DNA from 4 places in the Shewanella sp. 10N.286.52.B9 genome. Region 1 is predicted to be linked to each of the others. Evidence: predicted binding sites of a transcription regulator. Region 1 holds the regulator's gene; each other region holds the start of a gene.
The links. Region 1 encodes sigma-54, which starts transcription at its own class of promoters, with help from an activator protein. Its sites were predicted from a motif close to GTTGGCACGNNNNTNGNNT; they were not measured.
Positions count from the first base shown of each region.

Region 2: the regulator sigma-54 is predicted to act here: its motif matches at 3,349-3,367, upstream of BCU91_RS12260 (nitrate reductase).
Region 3: the regulator sigma-54 is predicted to act here: its motif matches at 3,164-3,182, upstream of BCU91_RS13315 (PAS domain-containing sensor histidine kinase).
Region 4: the regulator sigma-54 is predicted to act here: its motif matches at 2,205-2,223, upstream of BCU91_RS07765 (TorF family putative porin).

Region 1 is NZ_MCTY01000190.1:53,765-61,425, reverse strand. Features, by position in the region: gene BCU91_RS14370 (transposase) at 620-919, opposite strand; gene mgtE (magnesium transporter) at 1,396-2,757, opposite strand; gene BCU91_RS14360 (HPr family phosphocarrier protein) at 2,956-3,228, opposite strand; gene rapZ (RNase adapter RapZ) at 3,254-4,102, opposite strand; gene ptsN (PTS IIA-like nitrogen regulatory protein PtsN) at 4,099-4,542, opposite strand; gene hpf (ribosome hibernation promoting factor) at 4,545-4,832, opposite strand; gene BCU91_RS14340 (RNA polymerase factor sigma-54) at 4,856-6,340, opposite strand; gene lptB (LPS export ABC transporter ATP-binding protein) at 6,475-7,206, opposite strand; gene lptA (lipopolysaccharide transport periplasmic protein LptA) at 7,206-7,661, opposite strand, start outside.
Region 2 is NZ_MCTY01000177.1:4,806-12,466, reverse strand. Features, by position in the region: gene BCU91_RS12275 (TonB-dependent hemoglobin/transferrin/lactoferrin family receptor) at 1-888, shown strand, start outside; gene htpX (protease HtpX) at 1,545-2,408, shown strand; gene BCU91_RS12265 (cytochrome c3 family protein) at 2,695-3,030, shown strand; gene BCU91_RS12260 (nitrate reductase) at 3,408-6,212, shown strand; gene cobA (uroporphyrinogen-III C-methyltransferase) at 6,212-7,069, shown strand; gene BCU91_RS12250 (glycosyl transferase) at 7,062-7,661, shown strand, end outside.
Region 3 is NZ_MCTY01000183.1:8,828-16,488, forward strand. Features, by position in the region: gene fliE (flagellar hook-basal body complex protein FliE) at 7-348, opposite strand; gene BCU91_RS13310 (sigma-54 dependent transcriptional regulator) at 577-1,920, opposite strand; gene BCU91_RS13315 (PAS domain-containing sensor histidine kinase) at 1,913-3,088, opposite strand; gene BCU91_RS13320 (sigma-54 dependent transcriptional regulator) at 3,250-4,680, opposite strand; gene fliS (flagellar export chaperone FliS) at 5,083-5,487, opposite strand; gene BCU91_RS13330 (hypothetical protein) at 5,494-5,826, opposite strand; gene fliD (flagellar filament capping protein FliD) at 5,928-7,295, opposite strand; gene BCU91_RS13340 (flagellar protein FlaG) at 7,374-7,661, opposite strand, start outside.
Region 4 is NZ_MCTY01000125.1:82,540-90,200, reverse strand. Features, by position in the region: gene BCU91_RS07775 (sodium:alanine symporter family protein) at 1-419, shown strand, start outside; gene BCU91_RS07770 (hypothetical protein) at 491-883, shown strand; gene BCU91_RS20380 (hypothetical protein) at 948-1,124, opposite strand; gene BCU91_RS07765 (TorF family putative porin) at 1,429-2,118, opposite strand; gene BCU91_RS07760 (HU family DNA-binding protein) at 2,408-2,680, opposite strand; gene BCU91_RS07755 (response regulator) at 2,922-3,719, opposite strand; gene BCU91_RS07750 (hypothetical protein) at 3,807-4,193, opposite strand; gene BCU91_RS07745 (DUF4240 domain-containing protein) at 4,297-4,806, shown strand; gene BCU91_RS07740 (hypothetical protein) at 4,901-5,236, opposite strand; gene BCU91_RS07735 (DUF3016 domain-containing protein) at 5,594-6,124, shown strand; gene BCU91_RS07730 (prephenate dehydrogenase) at 6,224-6,535, opposite strand; gene BCU91_RS07725 (TraB/GumN family protein) at 6,586-7,497, shown strand; gene BCU91_RS07720 (MaoC/PaaZ C-terminal domain-containing protein) at 7,639-7,661, shown strand, end outside.

The DNA.
Region 1 (7,661 bases):
AGCTTCTTAATAAGTGCACTTGGGGTGGTGCGCTTATCGAATCAAACCTATCGGAATCGTTATAAAATCAATTCGTTTTGTCTTTACTGGCACTAATGACATCCTTTCATTAGCACCGGCCTTACACTGCCTTTTGGCATTCCTGCGACCTATTATTATTGTTAGTCCCTGTTGCAGGTTTCAATTCAGTGATACTGCAATCATGGGGGGAATGCAGTCACTGAGCTTGAATAAAATTGACAAGCTTGATTGTTTAAAAGCCTTTATCGTCGGAATATTAGCTTCTTAATAAGTGCACTTGGGGTGGTGCGCTTATCGAATCAAACCTGCCGGAACAGTCTTAAAATCCATTCGTTTCGTATTCACGGGCACCAATGACATCCTTTCATTAGCACCGGCCTTACACTGCCTTTTGGCATTCCTGCGACCTATTATTATTGTTAGTCCCTGTTGCAGGTTTTTAGCTTACATAGCTGCTTTATATCAGCTTTTTATGTAATAAAATTGACAAACCTGAGGGTGAACAGCTCTATATTTTACAATAGATTTGTCGCTAATTAATTGCCGATGGGGGCAGCGTTTAATTCAATCAAGTTTGTCGGAACTGTGTTAATCCCCACTAATTGCTATTAATCGATAACAGCTGCTGATTCAGCTGAGATAACTTAAGTTGTAAGTGAGCTATCTCTGACACTAAAGCGCTTTTCTGTTTAGCTTGTGTACGCTTGCGAGTGGTCACGCCCTCGGCATTAGTTTTTGATGTCATCGCGGTTTCTTTATTTTTAACCCATTGGTAAACCGTTTTTGCTGAGATGCAGTATTGCTTAGCAACATCAGAAATTAATCGATTATGTTGCTTCACTTCAGCGATCACTTGCTGCTGAAAGCTCTCGGGATAAAACTTTGTTTGTGCTGACATATTAGCTCCAAGCATTTAAAAGCGATTAACTTCGTCGGCTTAACGATAAGACTATTCTACTTCCCATAGGCTACAGCCTACATGCTTATAAAAGTGGCACTGATTACGACAAAGATTCAAACATGTGTGTAATAATTTCATCATCGACTCCTGCTGATATTCAAATTTATAAGGCTTAAATTTCTCCACTAAATTGGTCAAATTAAAAGCTACCTCTTTAGTGATACGTAACTCAATGGAATACTTGTGCCAATTATGAAATAAATATTTTACCCTTTTATTACAGTGACTTATTTTTTTAAAGTGTTAGCTCTAAAAAGTGAGCGTGAAACATCTTGGTGCAAAAGTACTATTTTGGTGCGAATTGGTTTTAATTGGTAAACAAAAGTAACCATTAAAACTCTATGGTTTTAAGGCACAAAAAAGCGGCAATAAATGCCGCTTTTTATGCTGATGAGAGAGGGGGTTTTACGGCGCTACATTAAGAAAATGGTCGCTAAGCCTAAAAAGGCGAATAAGCCAATCACATCGGTGACTGTGGTTAGTACCATACCGCCAGCCAATGCCGGATCGATATTGAGTTTTTTAAGTATGAGCGGAATACTGGCCCCCGCTAGTCCGGCAACGGTCATGTTAATGAGCATCGCGCCGCCAATGAGACCGCCCAGTGCCATATCACCTTTCCATAGCCACACTGCAAAGAAGACCAGTACCGACCACATGAGGCCATTAAGAAAACCAATGGCTAATTCTTTACCGATAAGCCAACGGGAGTTACTTTGGCCAATATGACCCAAGGCGATACCACGAATAACCAGAGCTAAGGTTTGATTGCCTGCCACACCGCCCATACTAGGGACAATAGTCATTAAAATCGCGATGGTGGCAAATTGCTCTAACGTGCCTTCAAACATATTACTTACTGATGCAGCAAGTAAGGCGGCAAACAAGTTAATGGTAAGCCATAGCGAGCGTCTGAAGGTGCTTTTCATTACGGGGCCAAAGGTATCTTCATCGTCATCCATACCCGCCATCCCCATCATTGAGTGTTCGGCGTCTTCACGAATAACATCGACCACATCATCAATGGTAATACGGCCTAATAATTTTTGCGCTTCATCTACCACTGGGGCCGAAATCCAGTCATGGCGTTCAAATAATTGCGCCACTTCATTATCAGGCATGTCCACAGGGATGCTTTCTAATTCAGGATCCATGATGCTGCGAATGGTTGAATTAGGATCACAGGTGAGTAGATCGGCAAGGCGCACCCCACCAAGCACATGATCGTTGCGATCAACCACATATAAGGTATCTGTGGTATCGGGTAAGTTGCCGCGCTGGCGCAAATAGCGTAATACCACATCAATATTAACGTCAGGACGCAAAGTGACCGTATCAGTATTCATGATACTGCCAGCGGTGTCATCAGGGTATGACAGTGCTTGTTCGACGCGATGGCGGTCTTGACTGCTCATGGATTGCAGTACTTTTTTATAAACAGCATCTGGCAAACTTCTTAAGATGTAAGCCAAGTCATCGGTATCCATCCCAGAGGTGGCTTGGGCTACTTTTTCTGGGGTCATAGCGCTGATGAGTGAATCTTTTAACTCTTCACCGAGTTCTTCTAGGATTTCACCCGCTTGCTCATGATCAATCAGTTGCCATAACACTTGACGAGTTTTCGGCGGTGATGATTCAAGAATTAATGCGACATCGGAGGCGGCCATGTCATGAAGCATATTTCTGACATGAACAAACATACCGCTACCTAATGCTTGTGTAAGCTGATTAAGACGTTGTTCGGTCAGTTCGCTGTCGATGACTTCAATACCCATTGGCTACTCCTGAAAAGACGATGATGAAATGTTAACTTAACTCACCGGAAAGAATGAAGAAATTTCTAATATCTGATGGCTTGATGCGCAATTCATAAATACGCTAATACTGCTTGGTGGTGTGTTGAGTATAGCTAATAAAATAATGGTAAAGGTGAGTCGCTGTGTTTCCTTGGAGATGTTACTGGGCGCAGGCGGTTAGCTTTCTTCGTCAAATTTATCGTTGATTAACTTGCATACGGCCTCAAGGGCTTTTTCTGCATCACGGCCTTGAGCTTCAACAGTAATGATTTTACCAATGCCACTTTCTAACATTAATAACCCCAATACACTGGCAGCACTGGCTTGTTTCTCACCTTGGATAAGGGTGATAGTTGCGTCAAACTCGGTAGCTAAAATTGCCAATTTAGTCGCCGCTCGCGCATGCAAGCCTAGCTTGTTACTGATGGTAATTTGCTTTGAATAGGCCACCGTTTTGGCTGGCGTTGTGGTTAGCTTATTCAATGCCAAGCTCTCTATGGCGGGCGCTGACTTTGTGCTTAGAGTTGTTGAAACGTTTAGCGAGCTGATCGGCAATATAAACCGAACGGTGCTGACCGCCAGTACAACCAATGGCAATGGTCAGGTAGCTGCGGTTATTACGCTCTAAATGTGGCATCCAAGTGTCAAAAAGGTTTTCAATTTGCCAGATAAACTTATTCACCAAAGGCTGTCGCTCTAAGAACTCTTGCACGGGCGCATCTAGGCCTGTGTAGGGCCTTAACTCAAGCTCCCAGTGCGGATTCGGTAAAAAGCGCACATCAAACATAAAGTCTGCTTCAGCCGGCATGCCATGCTTAAAGCCAAATGACTCAAAATGTACCACTAATTCTTTATCAACACTGCCTAGCAAGATTTGCCGAACATGATCGCTCAATTCGTAGATATTAGTTTGCGAGGTGTCGATATAGTGATCAACCATTTTGGCTATGGGTTCGAGTAACCGCCCCTCAAGCTTAATGGCTTCTTGTAACGAAATTTGATTCTTAGACAGTGGGTGTAATCGGCGGGTCTCACTAAAACGCTTCAGTAACACTTTATCGTTGGCGTTTAAAAAGAAACTGGTAATGCTGGTATCGTCAGACAGTAAAGCAATTTGCTCTTTGAGTACTTTGCCTTGCTCTTCGATATTACGCACATCGACGCTAATGGCGACAAGCTCGTTACTATCTTTAAGCTGTTCAAGCAGGCTGCCAATCAGTGGCAGTGGCAGGTTATCAACACAGTAATAACCTAAATCTTCAAGCACTCTCAGTGCGACTGATTTTCCTGAACCTGAACGTCCCGATACGATGACAAGTTTCATGCAGTAATAACCTGATAAAGTTCTGTAGCGTCATGACTCTTTCGAAGTCGTTTAAGTATCAATTTATCACTGAGTTTCTCTGCCATGCTAGATAATGTGCTTAGGTGTTGCTGGCACTGATCTGCAGGTACAAGAAGCGCAAATAAAATATCTACAGGTTGCTTGTCTATGGCATCAAAGGCGATTGGCTCTTCGCATTTGATTAAAATAGCAATGGGTTCTTCGATATTATCTAAGCGCCCATGTGGAATTGCTATGCCATTTCCTATACCTGTACTGCCCATTTTTTCACGCGCTATTAGACTTTCAAAAATAGCCTGTGAAGAAAGGGTTGGGTACTGGGCAGCCATTAAATTGCTGATTAATTCCAGTACCTTTTTCTTACTGCCCGGAGTGGCACAGGTAGTGCACGCCGGCTGCAGGATGGTACGAAGTTCCATCGTTAATGCTTAGTGAGTTTCTCTTTATGTTTAATTACCTGACGGTCTAGCTTATCTATCAGGGCGTCTATTGCCACATACATATCAGCGTTACGCGATACAGCAAACACTTCACCGCCTTTTAGGTGCAGTTTGGCTTCGGCAATCTGTTGTAGCTTTTGAACATCGAGCACAACGTGAACATTATTGATCTGTTCGAAGTGTCGTTCAAGCTTTGAAAATTTTGTTTGCACGTATTCCCGTAAAGATTGAGTTATTTCAATATGGTTTCCAGTCAGGTTAATTTGCATAGGTCATCCTCCAATAACAAAAGTTATAAGCTTTTGCGTTGGTTTGAGGGAGGGATGAGCATTGCCTCTCGATATTTGGCTATCGTACGTCGAGCAACGTTAATCCCTTGTTCAGCCAATAGTGTCGCCATTTTACTATCACTAAGAGGCTTTTTCGGGTTTTCTGCAGCTACGAGCTTTTTAATAAATGCGCGAATTGCTGTAGAAGAGCATTCTCCACCATCATCGGTACTTACATGGCTTGAGAAAAAATATTTTAGTTCAAAAAGTCCACGGGGGGTATGCATGTATTTTTGGGTCGTGACCCGTGAAATGGTCGACTCGTGCATTTCAACCGCTTCAGCAATATCATTGAGCACCATCGGCTTCATGGCTTCTTCACCGAACTCAAAGAAACCTTGCTGAAATTGTACGATACAGTTAGCCACTTTTAGTAAGGTTTCATTACGGCTATCGATGCTTTTGATAAACCATTTAGCTTCTTGTAAATGACCACGAATAAATTGGCTGTCAGCTTGGCTTGAACCGCCTTTGGCCATAGCTGCATATTGCTGATTAACGCCAATTTTAGGCATGTTATCGGGATTTAGCTCGACCACCCAGCGACCATTCTTTTTAAGTACAGTAACATCAGGAATGACGTACTCATCTTTAATGGGGGTAATTTGCAAGCCTGGACGTGGATTGAGCGTTTGAATAAATTCAATGGCTTCACGTAAATCATCTTCTTTAAGCTTGGTTTTACGCATCAGTAACCTAAAGTCACGACCGGCGATTAAATCAAGATGATCTTTAATCAGTAACTTAACATTATCTATGCAAGGAATTTCATTAGGGTATTGGCCTAATTGAATTAATAGACACTCACTTAAATCTCGCGCTGCAATGCCGACGGGATCGAAGTGTTGTACCCGTTTAAGTACAGCTTCAACTTCATCGAGTTCGATATCGTCAGTGCCTAAGGATTGCAAAATGTCTTCAACGCTCTGGGTGAGGTAACCGCGCTCATCAATGGCATCAATAATGGCGGTTGCAATCACTAAGTCATTTTCAGAAAAGGGAGTGAGGTTTTTTTGCCATTCAAGATGCTCATACAAGCCTTCACTGGTTTCGCCTTGAAACGGCATATCATTACCGCTCGATACTGCGCCAGAGCCAGAAGTAGGCGAGGCGGTATACACCTCATCCCATGTGGTATCCATAGGGAGTTCTTCAGGCATAGAATCTTTAGTGAGCGATTCAGTGGTATCAACCGTTGAGGTGTCTTTTTCTATGGTGACTTGGCTATTATCACTAAAATCGGTGTCAGTTTGCAGGGCGTTTTCTTTTACGGGCTCTTTGGCTTTAGTGAATTCGTCTTCAAGCTCTAATAGCGGGTTTGAATCAAGTGCTTGTTGAATTTCTTGCTGTAGCTCCAATGAGGAAAGTTGCAATAAGCGAATCGCTTGTTGCAACTGTGGGGTCATGGTTAAGTGTTGACCCATTTTGAGTTGGAGTGAGGCTTTCATGTACCGCTTGTCCCTAATTGAATTACATCATCGCGACGAACAGTGTGGGCGCTAGTTTATGATCCTAGAAAAATAGACTAGATTAAGGTTTGTTGTTGGCCGCGAATGCCATACTAAAAACTGAATAGTGCTAACTATAGCTTGAATTGTTCACCTAAGTATACCGACCTAACTTGCTGATTGACTAAGATCTCAGCAGGTGTTCCTTCAGCAATCAAGTTTCCGTGACTCACAATATATGCTCGCTCACACACATCAAGTGTTTCACGGACATTATGGTCGGTAATTAGCACCCCTAAACCACGGCTTTTAAGTTGTTGAATAATTTTCTTGATGTCGATTACTGAGATAGGATCTACCCCTGCAAAAGGTTCATCTAATAAAATAAACTTAGGATTTGCCGCTAATGCGCGTGCAATTTCAACTCGGCGACGCTCGCCTCCCGATAACGCCATACCTTGGCTATCACGGATATGAGTTATGTTAAATTCTTCTAATAAATGTTCCAGTTCTTCAATGCGCTGCTCATTTGATAAGCTTTTGCGAGTTTGAAGCACTGCCATTATATTATCGTGTACTGTGAGCTTACGAAAAATACTGGCTTCTTGAGGTAAGTAGCCAATGCCTTTTCGGGCGCGCAAATGCATTGGATCTGCGGTTAAATCATCTTCATCGATCAGAATGCGGCCCTTATCACTTTTGACTAGGCCTACGACCATATAAAAGGTGGTGGTTTTACCCGCACCATTAGGGCCAAGTAAGCCAACAATTTGGCCGGTTTTTACCGTCAGGCTGACATCTTTTACTACCTGGCGACTTTTATAACTCTTAGCGAGATTTTCAGCGGTTAACGTAATTTGGGTCATTAGTCATTTTGCTCAGCTGCTGGGGCTGACAATGTCGCCTGCGCCTCAGCGTTAAGTGATTCAGTTACTTCGGGTGTTTCAGTTGAGTTCACAGCCTCTACAGCAGATAAATTGTTGTTTTCAATTATAGCTGGTGGCGTGTCATCACCGGGTTTAGCGCTGTCTGGTAAATGTGGTTGCTCATCTTTTTTCTTTTCAGAATCAATCAAGTCTGGGTGACTTTCTGGTTGAAAAATAGTGATAACCCGATCTTCACCAGTACCGGTGCTTTCAGCAATTAACTGCTGCTTTTCAATGTTGTAGCTAATTAGGTTACCAGTAACCTGGCTGCCAGCTTGGTCCAATTTAGCATTACCCGTTAAGGTTAAAATGCTAGTGGCAAGCTCATATTTAATTTCATCGGCACTGGCAGTACCAATACGGCCATCATCTAACTCTTGGGAAAATGTCGCAGG
Region 2 (7,661 bases), on a different contig from region 1:
GATTTTGCCGCGATGAGTGATGGCTTTTGGTCGCCTAAACTTGGCCTTGTATATCACATGACTGAAAACGTGAATGTGTATGCGCAATATGCTTACGGTTACAAAATGCCAACCCCAGATCAGAAATGGGGTGAGTTAGAAGTCAAAGATGGCGCTATGCCATTTCCGGTTATTATTCAGGCTAACTACGACCTAGAGTCTGAATCAAGTAACACCATTGAAGTGGGTGTTCGCGGTGATCATGGCGACACTCAATACGAATTCACCACTTTCTATACTCAGGCTGATAATTACATCGATTGGGAATTTGTAGGGATGAATTTCCCATGTGATATACCATTATTCTGCCCTATGCCAGAGTCACTAAATTATCGTTATATCAACTATGATGAAGTCACGCTTTATGGCGCTGAAATGTCTATGAGTCATTGGTTTACTGATGAATTTGAACTGTGGGGTAATATTGCTTACACCCACGGCGAAGATCAAAATGGTGATTACCTTAATTCTGTTAGTCCGTTAAAAGGTAATTTAGGGGCAAATTATTATACTTACCTGGGTAATACCGAAGCTGACTTTGGCTTAACCATGCGTTTTGCTGATCAGATGGACCGTACGACCAATTTAGATATTTTTCCAGGTATGGATACATTTAATCAGGTCTATAACACAGCAGGTTACGCAGTGTTTGATTTGACGGCTAATTTCCATGTGAATGATAACTGGACGGTACGCGCTGGCGTATTTAACCTGTTTGACAAAGAATATATCGAATATTCTGATGTAGCGGGTCAGTCAAAATTCTTAATGGACATCATGGATGTTACCGAAGAGACTTATTCTCAACCAGGTCGCTACTTTAACGTTAAACTGAGCTACACTTTTTAATGAATTAGAGTCAGTTTACTGAATGAGTTCACTGGATTGAGTGATAAAGAAAGCGTTAAATTCTTATGGGATTTAACGCTTTTTTATTGGCTGATACTCTTATGTAGACATGAGTGCTCCACTCACTTAAATGGGTATTTATAAGTTGACGGCATGCTGATTAATGTCAATGACCGGGAAGCCCCATTATGAATGAATAGCCATTAGCTAAACTTAACAGTTAACTCACTCGCAGCGTTCAAGGTAAGGTTATGAATAAAAGGGATACTGGGCTGAATGAGGGTTATAAATTGCTAACTAATTAAATTAGTTATTGTTCTGCTCCTTAGTGACGATATTAACAAAGATTAATCGCCATCTATCCGCTAAACACTAGGCTTTCTAGCAAATGCTGGTTAGATTTAAGTTTCGATTAATACTAGCTGCCTAGACTCTGCCCGCTACTAAGTTAAGCATTTAGCTGAGGTTAGGCTTAGTATGGTATTTTTAACTAATCTGTCATTTTATGTCAGTTTTTTCTATTAGACGCTTGAAATATCTTTTTTAGGACATATTATGTCGTTAAGTGTTTAATAATATTTTTGCGTTCAAGTCAGCTTGAGCATTGAGCTCAGGCGTTGAGTTTATGTCGGCATGAATGCCAGTTAGGAGTTGTAATGTTACGTATCGGTTTACTAATCGCCACCAACTTAGCCATTTTGCTAGTTGCTTCGATTGTGATGTCTCTGCTTGGTGTAAGCACATCAAGCATGAGTGGTTTATTAATTTTTGCTGCTATGTTTGGTTTTGGCGGCGCATTTATCAGTTTAGCTATCTCTAAGTGGATGGCGAAGAAAACCATGGGTTGTGAAGTTATTACAAACCCTCGTGATAATACTGAACGTTGGTTAGTTGACACCGTTGCTCGTCAAGCGCAGCAAGCTGGGATTAAAATGCCAGAAGTGGCAATTTACCAATCTGAAGAGATGAACGCATTTGCAACGGGCCCAAGTAAAGATAACGCGCTAGTTGCTGTGAGTTCAGGCTTACTTTACGGTATGACCCAAGATGAAATCGAAGGCGTACTGGCTCACGAAGTTAGCCACGTGGCTAACGGTGACATGGTCACCTTGACCCTTATTCAAGGTGTCGTGAATACCTTCGTTATTTTTGCCGCTCGTGTTGTTGCAGGTATTGTGAATAACTTCGTTGCGAGTAATGATGAAGAGGGTGAAGGTCTTGGTATGTTTGCATACATGGCTGTGGTTTTCGTACTTGACATGTTATTTGGTATTTTAGCGTCTATGGTTGTGGCTTACTTCTCTCGTATTCGTGAGTTTAAAGCCGATGAAGGTGCGGCCAAGCTTGCTGGCAAAGATAAGATGATTGCGGCATTAGAGCGTTTAAAAACTGGCCCAGAAACGGGTGCAATGCCAGCGCAAATGTCAGCATTAGGTATTAACGGTAAACGTTCAATGACTGACTTTTTAATGAGCCATCCACCACTAGAAAAACGTATTAGCGCCCTTAGAAATAGTTAATAATGTGATCTTGGTTATAAAAGGAGCTTAATAGCTCCTTTTTTATTGCTTCCCTTTTTATTTTAACTCGTTAATATAACCTTCTTTTCAAGGTGATACATTATGTAACGCTTTTTAGGTGTCAGAGATGATGATTGAATTTTGCCGCTGACTATTTAGTGTTGCTAAATTAACCAGTGTTAGCTAAGTTTATAACTGAGCCTAAAAAAGTCGTTCTGAAAATTGATATCGATTAAAGGTCTCTCTATTAGAGCCTTTTTGACTATCGTAACTGGAGGGTATAATAGTGAGCAATAAAATACTTGTAGCAATGTTTGCAGCAGCTTTAGCTGTAGTAACTTTGTCATCAAATGCATTCGCTGCAGATGAAGTTTTAGCTGATTTCCACGCTGAAATGGGTGGCTGTGAAAGTTGTCATGCTGATGGCGAGCCATCTGCTGACGGTGAGCATGAGTTCGCGCAGTGTCAAGACTGTCACGGAACACTTGCGGAAATGGATGAAAACCATGCGCCACATGATGGCATGTTAATGTGTCAAGACTGTCACGCACCACATGACATGAATGTTGGTGAAAAACCGACTTGTGATAGCTGCCATGATGATGGCCGCGTTGCTAAATAACTGATGATTATTTAGCTTTAAGCAAAGTTTAAAAGCGCTGAAATTCAGCGCTTTTTTATTGCCCCAGTTTTGCTGTTTATAAATAACTTTTATATTTCCGCCGACATTAGCTCAAAGAATAATTCCACATGAATATTCAATTCATGGCTTAGCATTTATCACACTACCTATACGGTATACCTCTAAAGTGGTATTAATTTTCTTTTGTTTTCAACGACATGTGCGTTATTGGTGCGGCTTGGTGCACTTTTGTTGAACAAAAGTAGCGATTTTAAATTTGCCTTATTTGTAAACGGTTTGTAAATCATTAAGTTAGCAATTGGCACGAGATTTGCGACGTTATTGTCATTGAATTTGAGTCAGTGAAGGGAAGTTGCATGTCTAATATCCAATCTAGTTGTGCTTATTGCGGCGTCGGCTGCGGAATAAGTGTAACCCCTAGCAGTCTTAACGACATTGGATTTGAGCTTGAAGGTGATCGTACTCACCCAGCTAATAAAGGTCAGTTATGTGCCAAAGGTGAGCGTTTATTAGAAAGCTTAGTCCAGCCAAATAGTTTACGTTATCCCAAATATAAGTCTGGTAAGTCAGTTGCTTGGCCTGAAGCTATCACGACAATTGCTGACACCTTTAAACAAACTATTGCGCAATATGGACCAGACTCAGTTGCATTTTATTTATCAGGGCAACTTTTAACTGAAGATTACTATGTGGCTAATAAATTGGCCAAAGGCTTTATTGGCACGGCGAATGTTGATACCAATTCACGCCTTTGTATGTCTTCTGCTGTAAGTGCGCACATGCGCGCATATGGAGAGGATGTTGTAGCGGGTTGTTATGACGATTTTGAACAGGCACAAGTAATAGTACTCGTGGGTTCAAACGCAGCGTGGACCCATCCGGTTTTATTTCAGCGGATGATTAAAGCCCGCCAGCGTTATGGCACTAAAATTGTCGTAATTGACCCAGCTAAAACTGCTACGGCAAGCCAAGCAGACTTACATCTTCAAATCGCGCCGGGGACAGATACGTTATTATTTAATGGCTTACTGAATTTCATTGCCAAAAATGAAGCGTTAAATCAGCCATATATTGATGCGCACACTGAAAACTTCACTCAAACCTTAGCACACGTTGCCAGTCAAGCCACTGATGTTGAAACACTTGCCCAAGCGTTATTAGTGCCTATTGCTCAGTTGCAGGATTTCTATCAGTTATTTATCTCTCACGCAAAAGTCATGACAGCTAGCTGCCAAGGGGTAAACCAATCTATTGCAGGCACTGACACTAGCAATGCGATAATCAATTGTCACTTAGCTCTTGGTCAGGTTGGTAAGGAAGGTTGTGGTTTCTTTTCACTTACAGGCCAACCGAATGCCATGGGTGGGCGTGAAGTGGGCGGTTTAGCGACACAACTTGCTTGTCATATGGGGTTTTCTGAGCCGGAGCGTCAAGTGTTAGGAGATTTTTGGCAGTCTGAGGTGATCGCGACTGATAAGGGTCTCACAGCCGTTGAATTATTTGATGCTATGGCAGATGGAACAATTAAAGCGGTGTGGATTATGGGCACTAATCCAGTGGTGTCATTGCCTAATACTGCAAAAATAACTGCGGCATTAGAAACCTGTCCTTTTGTGGTGGTGTCTGAGATAACACAAGACTCTGCGACTGCGCAATTAGCCGATGTGTTATTACCTGCACAGGGTTGGTCTGAAAAATGTGGCACTGTCACTAACAGTGAGCGAGTGATTAGCCGCCAACGTGGCTTTATACAAGCTAAAGGCACTGCAAAAGCTGATTGGTGGGCCTTGGCAGAAGTCGCAAAAGCGATGGGTTTTGAACAAAGTTTTAGCTTTAAAAACAGTGCTGCCGTTTTTAAAGAATTTGCCCAGTTATCTAAGCTTGTAAAGCAATCTTTTCCAGGCAAGCAGTTTGATTTAAGCGGTTTGGCTGATTTAACGGATGAGCAATATGATGAGTTACTACCGACGCAGTGGCCTGCTGCTAACCATGGTGCCATAGGGGGCAATAAGCAAAGATTGTTTGCCGATGGCATATTCGCCACCGCATCATCAAAAGCGCAATTTATTGAAACCACTGCAGATTGCCAAATAGCCCCTTTGCCAGCTGGGCAAGTACGCTTAAACAGTGGTCGCAGCCGAGATCAATGGCACACCATGACCCGCACAGGTCATATTGCGGCGCTTAGAGCCAGTATCCCAGAGCCTGTTATTGCTGTTCATCCTTCGACTTTAGCGCAATTAAAATTAATTGAAGACGACTTGGTAACTTTTGCTGCCCCCAATTTATCAATAACCAATTTTGCCGTGGCAAGAGTGGTTGCAGATGACTCCCAAGCGCCAGACTTGGGGTTTATGTCAATGCATTGGTCTGAGCAGTTCTCGTTAGGTAAGGGCGTTAATACCCCACTTGATAGTCAGTTTGACCCTTACTCAAAACAGCCAGCGTTTAAATGCCAACCCGTGTCGTTAACTAAAGTTGCTGTGACATTGCAAGGGATCGTTTTTGGTCTGCATGATCCACACATGCAAGGCCTGAACTGGAATGTTCAGCAAACATTAACCACTGGCAGTTGTTATCACATCGGTTTTGAAAATACAGATGCAGCATTTGCTTATCAGTCAACGGTACACGCTTTAAAATGGACAATTTCCCTTGCTAGTCAGCAAATTATCCATGTGCATTGCAATATCAGTAACGGCTTGTTGGTATCACTGAAACTGTTAAGTCGCACAAAGGTCGCTGTTTCCCTTGAAGCGATGAATTTGCTTATTGGTCAAACAGTAGATGTTGCATTAATGCGTCAATTACATCAGCTGATTAAAGCTGGTAACAGCCCACTAATTTGTGCCTGTACCGGTGTCACACAAGCCAATATTGAATATGCCATGCTGCAAAAACTTGATAATGCAGTATTCAGTAAACGTGCTTTAGCATCTGATTTTACTAGCGCCACAGCGATTAACACTGATATCACACAAGCAGATTTTGATAAGGCGTTAGATGAAACCCAAACAGAGCTAGGCTGCGGCAGACAATGTGGTAGCTGCCACAGTGAAGTGGGTCAATGTGCCAATGATATTTGGCATATTGCTTTAGCTGAGATAACGACTGAGTTGTCAGAGCAAGAACGTAAATCAGCCCAAGAGGAGGTGGCGTAATGAGTCATACATTGAATAAGCTAATTAACTTTAATAGCGCAGCCGCTAATAATGATTTGATTTCGGGTGATGTCGAAATTGTCGGTGCAGGTTGCGGGCAATTAGATTTAATGACCATTAAAGCCGCCAGAATAGTGTCTCAAGCTGAGGCGCTGGTTTATGACAGCTTGGTCAGCAGCGATATTCTTTCATTAGTCTCTGCAGATTGTCAGCGCCACTTTGTGGGTAAACGTTGTGGTCAGCCAAGTTATAAGCAAGATGATATAAACGCTTTACTAGCAAAGCTTGCCACACAAGGACTCAAAGTTGTACGTTTAAAAGGTGGCGATCCGCATATTTTTGGGCGCGGGGCTGAAGAGTCTCTGTATCTTGCTAAATTAGGGATCGCTAGCCGATTTACCCCTGGTATTACAGCAGCTTTAGGCTGCGCCTCAACCACAGGTATTCCGCTAACGTACCGCGGCATGGCTCGTTCAGTCACGTTAGTCACTGGTACCCGCATTACAAATGATGGGCTAGATCAGGCTCCAACTCATTGGAAAGGCTTATTAGAAGCACAATCTACCTTAGTTTTTTACATGGGCAAGGAGCAAGCAGCAGCAATTTCAGCAGGACTTATGTCTGTTAAAGCTGAGGCAAACTTACCCGTGGCACTTGTCACCAATGGCGGCAGACCTAATCAGTTAATCACTTATGCCAATGTTAGCAATATGGCCAAGCAAGCGACATTAATTAAAGACAGTGGCCCAACCTTAATCATCATTGGTGAAGTGGTTGCAGTGGGTCAAGAATTAGCTGGCTTATTGTCTGATATAAAAGCCAAGCCAACAGATTTTGTGGAGGTGGCTTATGGTTGAGCAACAAACGCAAGATATGCTTAATGCCGCTGATTTTGATAGCCGTAAGCTCATCAAAGCAATGGGCAAAGGGGTTAAAGGTAGCCGCAGTTTGAATTTTGCTGAAGCTGCTTACTTGATTAAAGGTTTTGCAAGTGGTGACATTTCTACTGCGCAAATGGCGGCAGCGATGATGCTTATGCGAGTGCGAGGTGAGTCAGTTGAAGAACTTGCTGGTGTAGCGTCTGGGCTAAAGCAGTTGGTTTCTTCTCAGTGGAAAACTATTAAAGCAGATATTGATTGGCCGGTATATGCCGGTAAGCGCGAGCAGTTACCTTGGTTATTATTAGCGGCAAAAATGCTGGCTAAACAAGGTAAAACCATTGTATTACATGGAGATAGTCAATCATTACCTCATCGTCGTCATGTTGAATCATATATTGCGGCTTTAGATATTCCTAAATGTGACAACGCCGAAACTGCCGCAGAAATGTTAGCGAAAACAGGGCTGATTTACCTTAACAGCGCAGATGTTATTCCAGTATTAAATGATTGCCGCGCTTTACATCAAGAGTTGGGTTTACGAAGTTTTATTCAAATGTCTGTTCGCTGC
Region 3 (7,661 bases), on a different contig from region 1:
AAAAGCCTAAACAGGCATACTCATAATTTCTTTATACGCTTCTACAAGTTTGTTTCTCACTTGCACCGTTGCTTCAAATGCAACCCCGGCTTTTTCACGGGCAATCACGGTATCAGATAAGGTCACAGTGCTATCGCCCATCTCTAATCGGGTGGCTAAATTAGCTGAGTTTGATTGTAAATCAGCCACGCCACCGACCGCTTGAGATAACAATTGGCCAAAGTCAGCACCAGAAGTATTACCGACTTTTTGAATCATATCCGCTTGAATAGGTAAGCCAAGATTAGGCGAAATCTCACCCTTTAAGGATTGCATTTCTTGTAAAAAAGGATTTGAACTAATCTGCATTGTAAACTCCATTCGTCGGATATTTGACGACTTAAAAACAGTTACAATAGAATTAGCAAGTAGGATGCCAACAATAGCTTAAATACACTTAAGCCCATGAAAAGAGCTTAAAAACAACTTGAAAGGGTGAAAAACACACAAAATAGAACCGCTTTAGTATCATCAAAGCGGTTAAGCTAATATTTTAGAATTTAGAGTTAAGTATAAAGATGAACTAAACGTCGATATTTAAGCAGGGACTTGAATACCCAAGTCACGCATTTTAGCCATTTTATAGCGCAATGTTCTGGCGCTAATTCCCAGCTTCTCAGCTACGTCTTTACGGCTACCATTACATAGATTTAAGGTTTCCAAAATAATCACATGCTCTTGAGCCTGCAGTTCGCCCCCAAGCCCGTCCGTTTCAGCAGCTGCCACGGGTTGCTCATTGGGGCTCAAAGTAACATCTTCAGCTTCAAGAATAATATCCGCGCCAGTTATCTCCTCGCCATTATTCAGTATCAAGGTGCGCTGAATAACATTATCCAGCTCACGGACATTACCTGGCCAGCGATAAGCCAATAAACGACGACAAGCTATCTCATCTAACTCAGGCACTGGTGAGACATTAAATGCCTTAGCATGCTTAACCAGCAAGTGCCTTGCTAAGGGTAAAATATCAGCCGGTCGTTGGTTTAATGCCGGCCAGGTTAGTGGAAATACATTAATGCGGTAATATAAATCTTCTCGAAATGCGCCCGATGTTGCCATGGACTTTAAATCACGGTTTGAAGTGGCAAGTACCCTCACATCAAGAGCTATGGTTTTACGGCCACCTAAACGCTCAACTTCACGCTCTTGCAGTACTCGCAACAATTTGGCTTGCAGCCCTAGCTCCATTTCAGAAATTTCATCAAGCAATATGGTGCCGCCTTGAGCCTGTTCAAATTTTCCAGGGCATGCCTGATAAGCGCCTGTAAAAGCGCCTTTTTCATAGCCAAATAAGGTGGCTTCAAGCATATTTTCAGGTATTGCTGCGCAATTAATGGCGATAAAAGGTTTTTCTGCTCGAGGGCTGTTTTGATGAATATAACGTGCTAGCACTTCTTTGCCCGATCCACTTGGCCCCATGATCATCACTGAGGCATCAGAGCTTGCCACCCGCTGGGCAATATTCAGTAGCGCCAAGCTTTTGTCATCGGCGACCACAGGTTGACCTAAATTTTGTTTAAGGGGTAAGTAGCGAGATACCTGATTTAACAACACTTCAGGCGCAAAAGGTTTAGCCAGATAATCCGCCGCACCAAGTTTTATGGCGCTAACCGCACTGTCAATGGTGGCAAAAGCGGTCATTAATAAAATGGGGACTTTACTATGGTTTTGCTGTAAATAGTTTAATAGCCCTAGCCCGCCAATACCTTCCATTTGCACATCACTGATAACCATATCAAACGTCGTGGTTTTCATGACAATAATGGCCTCTTCTGCAGAGCCCACATCAACGCAGTCATATTGGGCTAACATCAAGGTATCAAGTAAGGCTTCACGCAGCGCAGCATCATCTTCAACTAACAGTAACTTGGCTTCACTCATGGGATCCCTCCACTATTTTTTTGGCTTGTTCCGTGTCTTTAGCCATAGGAAATGATAGTCGAATTAAGCTGCCTTTGTGCGGCTGCGATGTCACCTGTAATCTGCCGCCATGATTTCTCACCACGGTTTGCACTACCGCTAAGCCTAGGCCTGTCCCTTGGCTTTTAGTGGTAAAAAAAGGCTCCAATACTTGTTGCTGCATCTCTTTTGATAAACCCTTACCGTTATCAATCACATCGATATTAATGCCGTGTTCATCTTCGCCAGTCACAATCTGAATTTCTGTGGCATTGGCCTCTAGGCTGTTCATCACCAGATTGTTAATCGCCGAGCTTAAGGCATTCGTGTTAGCCATAATGTGTTTATCGGTTTGATCAATAAAGTGTAATTTACACTGTTTGTTTTCAACAATGGGCTCACAATTTGCCAGCACAGGCTCAATAATATCTGCAGTAGATGTCGACTCTGCGGCGCCATCTTGTTTGTTTCTTGCCATCAGTAGCATGTCATTAACTTGACGCTCTAGCTCATTAAGCCTATCGACTAACTTGCCTTGAAAACGCTTTTTAGCCGTATCATTTAATTTAGGGCTAGCAAGGTTTGATGCATATAACATCGCGGCCGATAACGGCGTTCTGACCTGATGCGCCAAGGTTGCCACCATTTTGCCCAGTGCTGATAAGCGCTGTAAATGAGATAGGTTTTTCTGTAATAAGCGGGTTTCAGTTAAGTCAGTTAACACAATTAACTGCCCAGGCTCTGGCGACAGCGGAGTAATCGCCAGCTTTACTCGGCGGCCATCTTTTAGTGACACTTCATAACCGTCATCATCTTGGGGTGAAAAAGCGCGGTTAATAATGTCAAACCACTTGGCCCCTTGCAGCGGCCGGCCTAATAAGTCAGTTGCGACTGGGTTGGCCAAGGTCACAATACCGTCACCATTGATAATCACTACACCTGAAGGCATAGCTTGAAGAATATGCGCCATTTGGTTAGACATATTAGCTGCCTTTTGCGGACGTGATGTTTCAGCTTGCAGATCGAGGTTCACTGATTGACGCAGTGTAATTGGCGCTGCTGGCGCCTCGCTGACAATTGCTGCAGGCTCGGCTAGTTTGTAGCTATCACAATACTGCGGCTGTTCTACTAGTGATTGCGCTGAATACATGGTCACTCCGTCAAAATAATAACTTTGTACTACCAATGCATTTGGTATGCCAGTTTAAAGTTTTTAACGGCGCAAAAGCAAAAAGCATGCCCTAATGCATGCTTTTTACTCGTTTTGTCTATTTGTTATTTAGCTGTAAGTTACTGTCGGTAAGAGCTTGATTAATCTTTACCCATACCGTACTTACGCATTTTTTCAACCAAGGTGGTTCGGCGTATGCCTAACATTTCAGCGGCTCTGGCAACCACGTTATCTTGTTGCTCTAACGCTTGGCGGATCATGTCAATTTCAAGCTCTGCCAATAAATCCTTAAGGTTTACCCCTTCAGGCGGTAATTCACTTGGAAAGCGGGTATCAGGTAGCTCTATGGGTTCCTCATCACTGAAGATAGATGCTAATGCATCACGCTCTTGCTGCTCTTCACTGACTTCAACACAATACTCTGGCACATCGATATAACGATATTTTCTTGGTAAGTCATTCACATCAACCAAGCCACCAGGGAATAAAATCGTTAAACGCTCGACTAAATTCGACAGCTCGCGGACATTACCAGACCAATTATGGGCCTTTAATGATTCGATTGCGCGCTGGGTAAAGCGGATTTTACCGCGGCCTTCGTTAAAAACACGGCTCACAAGCTCTTGCAATAATAATGGCACATCATCACTGCGCTCACTTAATGAAGGCATTTCTATTGGAAACACATTCAAACGATAATATAAATCTTCTCGAAATTCATTTTCGCTGATCATGGTTTCTAAGTCACGGTGAGTGGCCGCAACAATGCGTACATCGGTATTGATGGTTTTAGAACCACCGACACGTTCGAATACTTTTTCTTGCAATACCCGCAGTAACTTTACTTGCATTTGCAGTGGCATGTCGCCGATTTCATCAAGAAACAGCGTGCCATTTTCAGCTAATTCAAAGCGGCCTTTACGGGTTGAAATCGCCCCAGTAAATGAGCCCTTTTCATGGCCAAATAGTTCACTTTCCAATAACTCAGGCGGAATAGCACCACAGTTGACCGGGATAAATGGTCCATCGCGGCGATCAGACATGTAATGAATATTACGGGCTACCACTTCTTTACCGGTGCCAGACTGACCCAGTACCAGCACGGTTGCGTCAGAACTGGCCACTTGGCTAATAAGGTGTCTGACATTGGCAATACCTTCACTGCGGCCCACTAAACTTCTGAATAGTTTAGTTTGGTTAGCGCTGGTGGGTGTTTGCGGCTGTTTAGCTTGGCCATAGACTTGACAAAAATGCAGTAATTCGGTCAATTGCGGGTAGCTTATTGGCTCAGCAATGGTGCCTAATACGTTGCCACCATTAAGGTTACTTTCACCTGATAATAGCACTGGCTGCCAAGGCATTGATGACTTCACGCTTTTAATAAACTCAGCCGTGACTGATTGGGTATCAAGCACTAACGCCCGATAACGACAGTCTGCGGTTAATGAGGCAAGATCGTCTTTAGTAATTAGATGATACTTTTCACCTAAAAAATCAAAAATACAACAAAGACGAGAGACACGCTCAGAAGGGTCAGCAACAATTAATATTCGTTGTTCTATTTGCATCATTAAGAAGGCCAAAGCTCGAGTTATTATTATTTCACAGCCATTATCACGCTATACGAGATAAAACGGAAGTGCGACTTGATTGTGATTATTATATGCAATATGGATAAATATTTGGTGACAAACTTACCACAAATACATTAATACAACATCCTACCTATACGCTTTGGTTACACATAGTGTAAACACGGACATCTGCGCAATATAGTCTAAACGTTTTTATAAAATGAATATTGTATTATCAGCCAGTGAGAATCAAGTGACAAACCACAAAATTACAGCATCTCATTGATTTAATAAATTAACAGATGATTTAGTAAACAGATGCAAACAAACTGTTACTAAGTTAGCCATCATGAAACAAACAAAAGGCGCTAAAAGCGCCTGTTTTTTTTACGTCACAGCTTAACTGGCTTCTGAAGTCATATGATGCATGTCCTGTGGAATAGCATCCCAACCTTCTTTAATGGTTCGTAACAACCCCGCTACTTCATCAATGGCTTCAGCATCATTATTGATGTTGGCATCTGATAATCTGCGCAACATAAAGTCATATAACTGAGTTAAATTTCCGGCGACATCACCATCGGCTTCCATATTTAAACTGCCATTAAGCCCAGACACAATGCCAATAGCCTTACCCAATAACTCACCACGGCTGGCGATATCACCTTGATCAATGGCATATTTTGCTTGAGCGAGCCTTTCTAATGCACCTGCTAATAACATTTGTATAATTCGGTGTGGCGACGCCACTGCCATGCCACTTTCGATTGATACCTTGCGATATGTCTGCAGTGAACCTCTCATAATTACCTACCTATTTGCATCTATAGATTTATATACGTTTATTTGGCGCTTAGCCGCATTGCCAGCCTGAAGTAATAGCTTGCGATGCTCTAACACTCTCGTAGCCTTTATAAATAAAGATTGAGTGTAATCAAACTGACTTTCAAGTACTGCTCTATCAGTAACGCTATCATCGTTAACTAACGCTTGAATGACAATTTGACGCCGCTGAATAAGTACCTGCAATTGTGATACCAACTCATCAACTTGTTCATCTTCCGGTTTAGCCTGTTCTATTTGCGTAATAGCGGAAAACGCTGCTGAATTGAGTTGTTCAAGTTCACTAAGGATGGGATTCACTGAGTACTCCAACGTAGGGGAAATAATGTTAAGCAGTATTTAGGGCTCAAAAGCGAGTTACATCGTCAAAGCATCGCCAAAGTAGCCCTATTGAATTTGTATTAAGTCTTCTTCACCACACCAGGCAGAGAATCGATGGCATTAAACAAAGAACTCGACTGAGAGTTAAGGCTTGCCACCACTAAATCCATGGCATTAAATTGCTTATATAAACGGTCACTGTAGGCGCTCATTTTTAAATCTAATGCTTCTCGACTGTCTTCAAGGCGTGATAACTGATTATCAATGGTGTCATTACGGCCATCAATAATGCCACCGGGTTCAAGGTAGCTATCTACAAAGGTATCTAAGCGTGACGCTAGGCCAGTATCCTCAGTAATAAACATCTCTTTAATGCCGCCTTTATCAGCTTCGATGGCCTCTGATAATTTATCATCATCAATTTCTAACAAACCTTCACGGGTCGTAGTAATACCAATATTCATCAGCATTTGTGAGCCACTGCCAGAGCTGGTTTCAAAACTACTGGAAATGATATTTCTGAGCTGACTTTGTAAGCTTCGCGGCAGTGGGTCGCCTTGTAAAATAGCGGCATTTTCAGTGGCTGCATCATAGCGAGACAAGTCCTGAATCGTGGTCATTAAGGCGTTATAACTCTCAACAAACCCCTCAATTGCTGATGAGGCTTTATCGGTATCTTCATCCACCGTAATGGTGGTGGTTTTGCCAATATCAGCATCCGTCAGTTCCAAACTAACCCCGGTAATAATGTCACTGACATCATTTGAGCTTGAAGTCACCTTGACGCCATCAACCGTTAATATCGCATCAAGGGCTGGGGTGAGTTCCGTCATGGCAAAGGCATCGGCTAAGCCTGTGCCGCCATCGGTGTCAGTTGCGGTAACGGTAATTAAATTGTCAGTGCCGGTATTTTTAGAACCTAAAATAAGCTGCGGACCATTATCGCCATTAATAATGGTGGCGGTGACCCCATCATTATCTTCAGCGGCGTTAATCTTTTCCATGATGTCAGTTAAGCTGTCTTCAGCGCCAACCTCAATATCAAAGCTGTCACTGCCAACACCAATACTTAACGAACCTTCACCTATGGGGCTATCAGCATCTGCCACGGCAGCAGAGCCAACTTTTTGACTCTGGGCTAATTGCTCGACAATGACTTGATATTTACCCGGTACTGCACTTTCATCTACCGTGGTTTTAAAATAATCACTATTGGATTGGGACACTTTATGGCTGTCAAAGGTTGCAGAATCTGTCAATAGTTCGAGTTTATCTTGGAATTCTGACAGTGAGCTTTTTAGTAACCCAATACCGGATATCTGCGCATTTAGCTTGCCTTCAGAGGTATCAAAACTCGCAATTTTACCGGCGCTTTCAGCATTAACTAGCGCAGTAACAATACCTGCGATATCCATGCCTGAACCAATACCTACCGATGTTAACCCCATAGCGACCTCTTTAATGCAATATCTGCTATCTAATTTGGAATAATCATAACTTTTATGATTATTGTTTTAAAACAATGACTACACTGCAGTTTCCATAAAAATACTGGCAATGTCTGTGAGCTTGCTCGCCATTTTTAATGCTTCTTCATTGGGAATTTGACGAATTAAATCACCAGTTTTAACGTCAATAACTTTAACCACCGCCTCCCCTGACTCTTCGTCAATATTAAAGGCTAAGCCTTTTTGCATTAGCGATAATTGCTGATTAATATCATCAACCGCATGCTGCAACTGCTCAGCATCGGTTTTGGCCGTTTCATTGACTTTATCTGTGGTGCGCGCCACATCGCCGGCTTGTTGAATTCC
Region 4 (7,661 bases), on a different contig from region 1:
TTGTGTGCTCTATTACTGGTTTAGCGATTATTGTTTCCGGTGCTTGGACATCAGGTGAGAACGGCGCAGCACTAACTTCATATGCATTTTCACATGCACTGCCCATGGGTAATTATATTGTGGCGGTAGCACTTGCTGTGTTTGCCTTCACGACTATTCTAGGGTGGAGTTTTTATAGTGAGAAGTGTGTTCAATACTTGCTTGGCGATAAAGCGGTAAAACCATTTCGTTTAATATGGACCCTTGTGGTACCCATAGGCGCCGTGAGTTCATTAGAGTTTATTTGGCTGTTGGCTGACACGCTTAATGCAATGATGGCCATTCCTAACTTAATTGCGCTAGTCCTATTAAGTCCTGTGGTCTTTGGTTTAACCCGAGAGTATTTTGCCAAGCAAAAAGCTAAGGCATTAGAGAGCTAATATCGCTATCGCGATAAATTACGATGGCATACACAGGGAGTGTATGCCTTTACTCAGAAGGAGTACTATCGATGAAACTTTCAAGCCAGATACTTCCATTGAGTTTTTTGCTTATGGCTTCATTAATCGTCGGTGGCTGTAATGGCGTCTCTATAAGAACCAATGCTGATGAATATATTACTTACCAAGCTAAAGCTTCAACGGTTGAAATCTATCAGCCCAGTGAATTGTATAACCATGACAATGAACCGCTAGGTGAGGTGGTGACGACGTATTGCGCTAACAAACCTGAAGTAATAGAGGTTGGTGTCCCCAGTATCAGCATGCTGAAAAAAGAATTAAAAGTGCAAACCCAACAAAGGGGCGGTAATGCACTCATTATCACAGACTGCGGCAAAATGATTTACCCAGCCTGTTCAATTTATTTAGAGTGCAATGGTCTTGCATACTTCTTAAAGTCTTAATATTAAGGTGAAGCCTTAATTTTATAAAAAGTATTGGCCTAATGACCCCGTAACAGGGGCTAGGCTAAAATAAATCATCTTCCCCTAAGCTTTTTCGCAATTCAGCTTGTTCGAGATAATCATCCAAGCGGCGCTTAACCTGTCTTTTGTGTTCAATAATTTCAGCCGAGCGTTGATTTTTTGGTGAAACCATTGCCTCGATTTCAGTATCATTTGGGATAGTCTCAGTAATATTAGCCATCACTTTATCCTCACATGGGTGGTACTCGTAAAGCATAATTAATGGCTTTACATAAACGGTAATCACAGCCTGAACGGCTTGAAACCGTGAGCACAATATTGCTACTTTATTGCTGAGCAATAATTTGCTAGGCAGCAGAAAAATAACCTCATAATTTGAATGTAGCAGCTAATAAAAAAAATGCGCACTTCTGTGGTGAGGATTTTGAGGCTCAGAGCAATAAAAAACGCCACCCTAAGGTGACGTTTTTTGATTTTTTAATAATTTAGATTAAATAGCTAACATCATTTAATACTTTTGATGGTTATAGATCGAAGCTATATGAGTAACCAAGAACAATTTTAGCATCATCATCTTCTAAATCAGTATCTGTTGCCATGAACGAGATAGTACCGAAATCAGTATCAGTGCTTAGTGATACGTTGTACTCAGAATAGCTATCAGTGCCGTACCAGCTGGTGATTACATCACCGTTTGAGTAACCATAATGGAAACCCAGTGACACTTTTTCAGTTAATGGGAAAGTCAGGTTAGCTTGAGCATACATCATATCTTTTGAATCTAATGGGCTTTCAGCAATATCATCACCGCCATTGACTGTGTAAGAGTATGCGACATCTAACCATTTCCACGCGAGACCAACTGTTACTTCACCAAAATCAACACTGCCCGGTGAATCTGGGTAAGCGTAATAAAGGTAGTTAATGTCGTAGCTTAAGTCTTCTGTAATGTCACCACCGAAACCGGCATACACATCAAGCTCATAAGAGGTGCCGTCACCAAAATCTACATTTGATGCCCAACCACCGACATAGAAACCTGACTCATGGCCATAATCAATGCCCCCCTGAACCGCAGCACCACTAGTTTGTGACACACCACGCCAAATATAGTCTGACGTCGCGCCAATATTACCCGTGACTTCAGCTAAAGCTGTAGTGCTTAAAAGTAAACCTGTTGATAGCGCAATAGCTTGATACAGAGATTTTTTCATTTTCATTCCCTCAAAGTTTTATTATTCAATTAGCATCTTGCATAAAGTCCGGTCGACGCTAAATGTTGTTTTATCTGAGGTACGTGTTGCTAATGATGTGCCATGTTTATAAAGCTAAATTAATCAATAGCTTAAAAATTACTGCACATTTATGTTGCATTTATGTTGCCACTTAATGATGCGTAGTTGCACTTTAATTGTGCAGTTTAAGTGTTGTTTTTACTTATTTATGCAAAAAAAAGACATAAAAAAACCTCCAAAAAAGGAGGTTTTATCGTTTTAGCGGTTTTTAGTTAACACTATTTTTTAGCGTTTTACCTGCTTTAAACTTAGGTACTGTTGCTTCAGCAATTTGGATCTCTTGGCCGGTTTGTGGGTTACGACCTGTACGTGCAGCACGAACTGATGTTTCGAAAGAACCAAAACCTACGATAGAAATCTTGTCGCCGTTTTTCATGGCTTCAGTTACCGCTTCTTCAAAAGACTTTAGTGCACGACCCGCTTCAGCTTTTGTTAACTCAGCATTTTCTGCAATTTTTGCAATTAATTCACTTTTGTTCATGTTGTATTCTCTGCTTTCCATAGATGTATTTATTTAGAACTAGATTAACATGCCATAAGCCATAAGGCTTTGAAAGCATTTTATCTGATAAATGTGCTGCTATATTGCAAATAAGTAACTTTTTAGTGATCTAGTTAGCTTAAACTCGGCTGAGTGAATTAACTGCTTCTGCCGTTTTTATCAAGTTTATTGATTTGTTGCTGCTCATTTTGAACTTTGGCCTACAAAAATTTGTTAGCTATCAATCTTCTAACAGTTGATACAGGAGTTGCTTCACTAACTTAGGTTCAAAGGGTTTATCACATAGCGCATTAACACCTGCGCTTGATACGTTGCTTAGGTGGGTATCGTTAGCTTCTGATGACACCATCAAAATCGGCACATGAGACTGCTGGCTTTGGTGGCGTATATATTGGGTCAATGCCAGTCCATCAACACTTGGCATATTGTAATCGGTGATTACTAAATCAAACATTTGCTGTTGCATTAATTCGATAGCTTCAGCGCCATCAGTTGCCTCGCTTATCATCCGAATACCTAAATTAGTAATAGTTCGTTTGATAATGTTTCGCGCCATGCGGCTATCATCAACCACTAAAGTGCGAATATCCTGAACATCAAAATGGCTTAGGTCCAGTTCGTCATTACTGATTAAATCAATAGTGGAATTCAGTGCTGTGGCCAAATGATCGGCATCGAAAGGCTTAGGTAAAATCGCGACGGCTCCAGATTGCCTAAATATTTCCAGTTGCTCACGGCGACATTCACTGGATACCAACATAAATTGAATATCTTGATAGTCAGAGTTTTGTTTAATAAAACTGAGTAGTTCAGTCGCTTCACCGTCAGTAAAGTGTAAAGCGCTGACAATGAGATCTGGCGTGTGTCGAACAATAATCTCTTTAGCTTGAGCAAGATTAGCGGCGGTTTGTATGCTATGTACGCCTTCTTGTTGCAGGCGTGAAATAATTATTTTTCTCTGAACATCAGATGGTTCAACTAGCAAAATGGATAATTCACTGGGCGATAAATGGCTCATTATATAGCTTCTTATTATTCGATCTGAGTTTTATGGGCGCATGTTAACTTATGCTAAGGGATGAATATAGTCAGCAGGGCGCCTTTGTTAACTTTTGGGCTTCAAATAAATCGCTGTTTCTTTACAAAATGCCACCCAGTATTGAAACACCAGCAGTGAAAATAGTACCGCAGCAATGGCAGGAATAGGGATATTAAAGCCATTGAACACCACTTTTACATCTTCAGGAGTGATTTGATAGGCGATAATAGCAGTGGTAGACAGTGCTAATATCGCTAAGGTTTGAATGGCTAAATATACCTTTAAGGCAATGCTGGCCCAGTGTGTTCGCATTAATAAGCCAACCAACACAGGGATAACGCCGATACTGAATAAATCTATACTTTGAATGCTATAAGAGCGCCAAAGGGCCACAATAGACAGTAACACGTACAATGCAATTAATAGGGTTAATCTTAACGGTGGTTTATTCATAGTATTATTATCATTATTGGAACTATGTGAGTGGTCATGTGGTGTAGAATAGCGTGAGTAGAGATAGTTTGTGAAAACGTTTTTTAAGAAATTAGGATAAGTAATGACTGAGGCGGAATTTTGGTCTTTGGTGACCCGTAGCCATCCTGAGCAATCAGAGCAAGCGTGCCATGATCAATTAGTGGAAAAATTGTCGGCGCTCGATGATGCTGACTTAGCGGCTTTTGATAAGATATTTGGCCAACAAATGCGCCGCAGTTACCGCTGGGATATTTGGGGCGCAGCTTTCATTGTTACTGGCTGTGATTCAGATTATGGCTTTGTGGAGTTTCGAGGGTTTATTTTATCCTTAGGTGAGACTTGGTATAACAAGATTATTGCTAACCCCGACTGTTTGGGCGAGCTTGAGTTATGGCCAACAAAAGATGACTATGCTTATCCCTTTATTGAAGATTATGATTTGATTGCCGGAAAAATCTATGAAGACCGCTGCGGTGAAGAGCTGCCTTTTGTACCCTCTGGTCAGCATACTCCTCAAGGTAAAAAGTTCAGTACCAAGAAAAAAGATCTCCGTAAAAACTATCCTTTATTAAGCCAGCGTTTTCCATTTTAAATATCGCTGAAAGTTAATTAAGCATCCACAAAAAATGCAGCTTTATAGCTGCATTTTTAGTGTAATTGAGATGTAAGCCTGTCAATCGGCAGACTTAGCTACTGCAAGTTTCTGATTGAGTATCAAACTCTAAACCGTATTTAGCGCAGGCTTGAGTCATAAACTTGTGTGCAGCGGTTTGTAACTGCTGATCAAGGTTTTTCTCTAATTCAGCATTAAACTCTTGCTCAGCGACTTGTATATGCTGGTTCATTAACTGCTGGTGTTGTTTTATCGCTTCGGCGCCTTTTGAATCGATATCAAATTGATGGGCAAAGCTTGAAGATGACACCAGCATGGCGATAAAAACTGTCGCTGCGAGAGCGATAGGCTTAATCATCTTATTGCTGGTAGTTGTGCCGATTGCTGTATTGGTTTCGATGTTATTCATATTAACTCCAGTATTGATACGTTAATTGCTATTAGCGCTGAATCCTTGAGCGATATATATGTCCAAATTTTATTCGTTGGTCAGTCTTTCGCGATATTCACCTTGATATTGTTAAGGGAAATAAGGCGCTAGTACTTGTTGAGAGACACATTAACCTATTTTTACTGAATGATTACTGAACAGTTAGTTTGTTATTTGAGCAGATTTTGGGTTGGTCGGTATTAATCTCTATCAAATGTTGTTTCAGCAAGTATTGCTAGAGTAGGTTAAGCTTATATTCAGGTAACTGCTTGTATAATCCGACAAGTATAGAATTGTTGATTTTTTAAACACTAGGTTCATAGCTAGGGGAAAATGATGAAAATGAAATATTTACTATTAGCAGGTGCATTGGTATGTAATGTTGCTGCAGCTAAGGACGAAGTCGTGGTCAACCCAGTGACTGAAGACGGTGTGGTTAAAATTCAATGGCAAGAACCTAAAAAGTACCGAGATTTAAAAACGGCCAATGAAGTGAAATCTCGTTTTCAGCAGCGCTTTTTCGACACTATGACTAAAAATATCAACAAAGAAGCTGAAAAGATTTTAAAACCAGAGCAGAAACTTGAGATGGTGGTTTCTGATGTGGATTTAGCCGGTGATCTGCGGCCAACATTTGGCGCGACCTCCGCTAGTGAACTGCGGATTGTAAAAGACTTATACCCACCACGTATGACCTTTAGCTACAGCATCACTGAAGGTGAGCAAGTGATTATGGCCGGTGATGAAAAGTTAGTTGATATGAACTTTATGTATGGCACCCATTCAACCCGTAATCAAAAGCCGTTTGAGTATGAGACTAAAATGCTTGAAGATTGGTTAAAGAAAACCGTAGCACCTAAGTTATAAATATCTATGATTCAGTAGTTTATGTTATATTTAAAATCTAAAGCGGCTTATTGATAAGCCGCTTTTTTGTGCCTAAACATCACTAAGTGCTGGTGTCAGCTATTTGGTGTTCTGTTTGAATAAGTGCAAGGTTTGCAGCAAAGCACCGAGCTTTTTCACATAAGCCTCTAAGGTTTCAGGCGGAATATGTCTGAGTTCTTGGATCTCATCTAACTCGTCAGCTAATTCTTGTACATAAGGCAAGAAGCGGTTACTACTTTGGCTAAAGCCTTGTTCTTCGGTAAAAATTGCTACAAACTTACCGTGGCCGACTTGGTGTAATTCATCGAGTCTTTTATCGGCATCAATGGCTTGACGGTATCCTGTTTGCAGGCTTTCTTTTATTTGCTGGATAACTTTGGTATACGGCATGATAGCCTCATTCAACATCTTCAAATTAAGCTAAATTATAAGGGTCTGCTATGGGACTAACAAGTCTAATGGATTTTAAATTAACGTTTGCTGCAACAAAGCGTTGCTCTGCTTATTTGAGTTTGTTAATCGTCGCTATTTTAAGCTGTGGTTTAGCGACTGCAGCTGAAACCGACACGCCGCCTTTTTATAAAGTCACTTATCAAGGTAAACAGGCATTCATATTAGGCTCAATTCATGTGGGCAAAGCTGATTTTTACCCGATGGCACCGGTTATTGAGCAGGCTTTTTCTCAGGCTGATGCATTGGTAATTGAAGCGGATGTGACTAAAGCCGATACTCAACAACTATTAGGTCAATATGGCCTAGCAACTCCAGCAAGCAGCGTCGATTTAGGGCAGGCTTATCCAGCTTTTTGTAAACTCAATTTAGCGGTTTGTCAGGGATTATCGCCTTTAGCGCCATGGCTTCAGGCTGCGCAAGTAGCATTAGTGCGTTTCAGTCAGTTAGGGTTTAGCGCTGAAGAAGGGGTGGATGTGACTTTTGTAGCTAAAAATCAAGGGCGCACTTTGTTAGAGCTTGAAAGTGTGGCCTACCAGTTTGAGTTGATTTCATCTTTTAGTCAGCAAACGCAACGGCAAATGTTAGATGAAGCGGTTGAGACAAGTGATGAAGAAATGCTGCAAATGGTGGCCGCTTGGCGCGGTGGAGATAAACAAAAACTTGCCGATATCATGGAGCATCAAAGCGATGATGTAGCCAAAGAATTAGTTGAAAAACTGCTGTGGCAGCGGAATCAGCAAATGAGTCAGCGCACCATAGCGCTATTAAACGAAGGCAATTATCAGCAGCTGTTTATCATTGTCGGTGCAGGCCACTTGGTGGGCCGCCAATCGATGCCGATGATATTAAAGCAAACAGGGGCTGAGGTAACAGATTGTTGGCATGCCCAGTGTTTATAAACGCCAGTGAGTAAACTTTGGGGCTGTGCGGTATTTTTACACTGTAGTATAATGCGCGCATTAAAGCATTTGTGAGTAGTGTGAAACGGAGAAATACCGTTATTTTGCACAGTAATTTCACCGTATAAAAAGGTAAGCCACTTGAGTAACGATTACTCTATAGC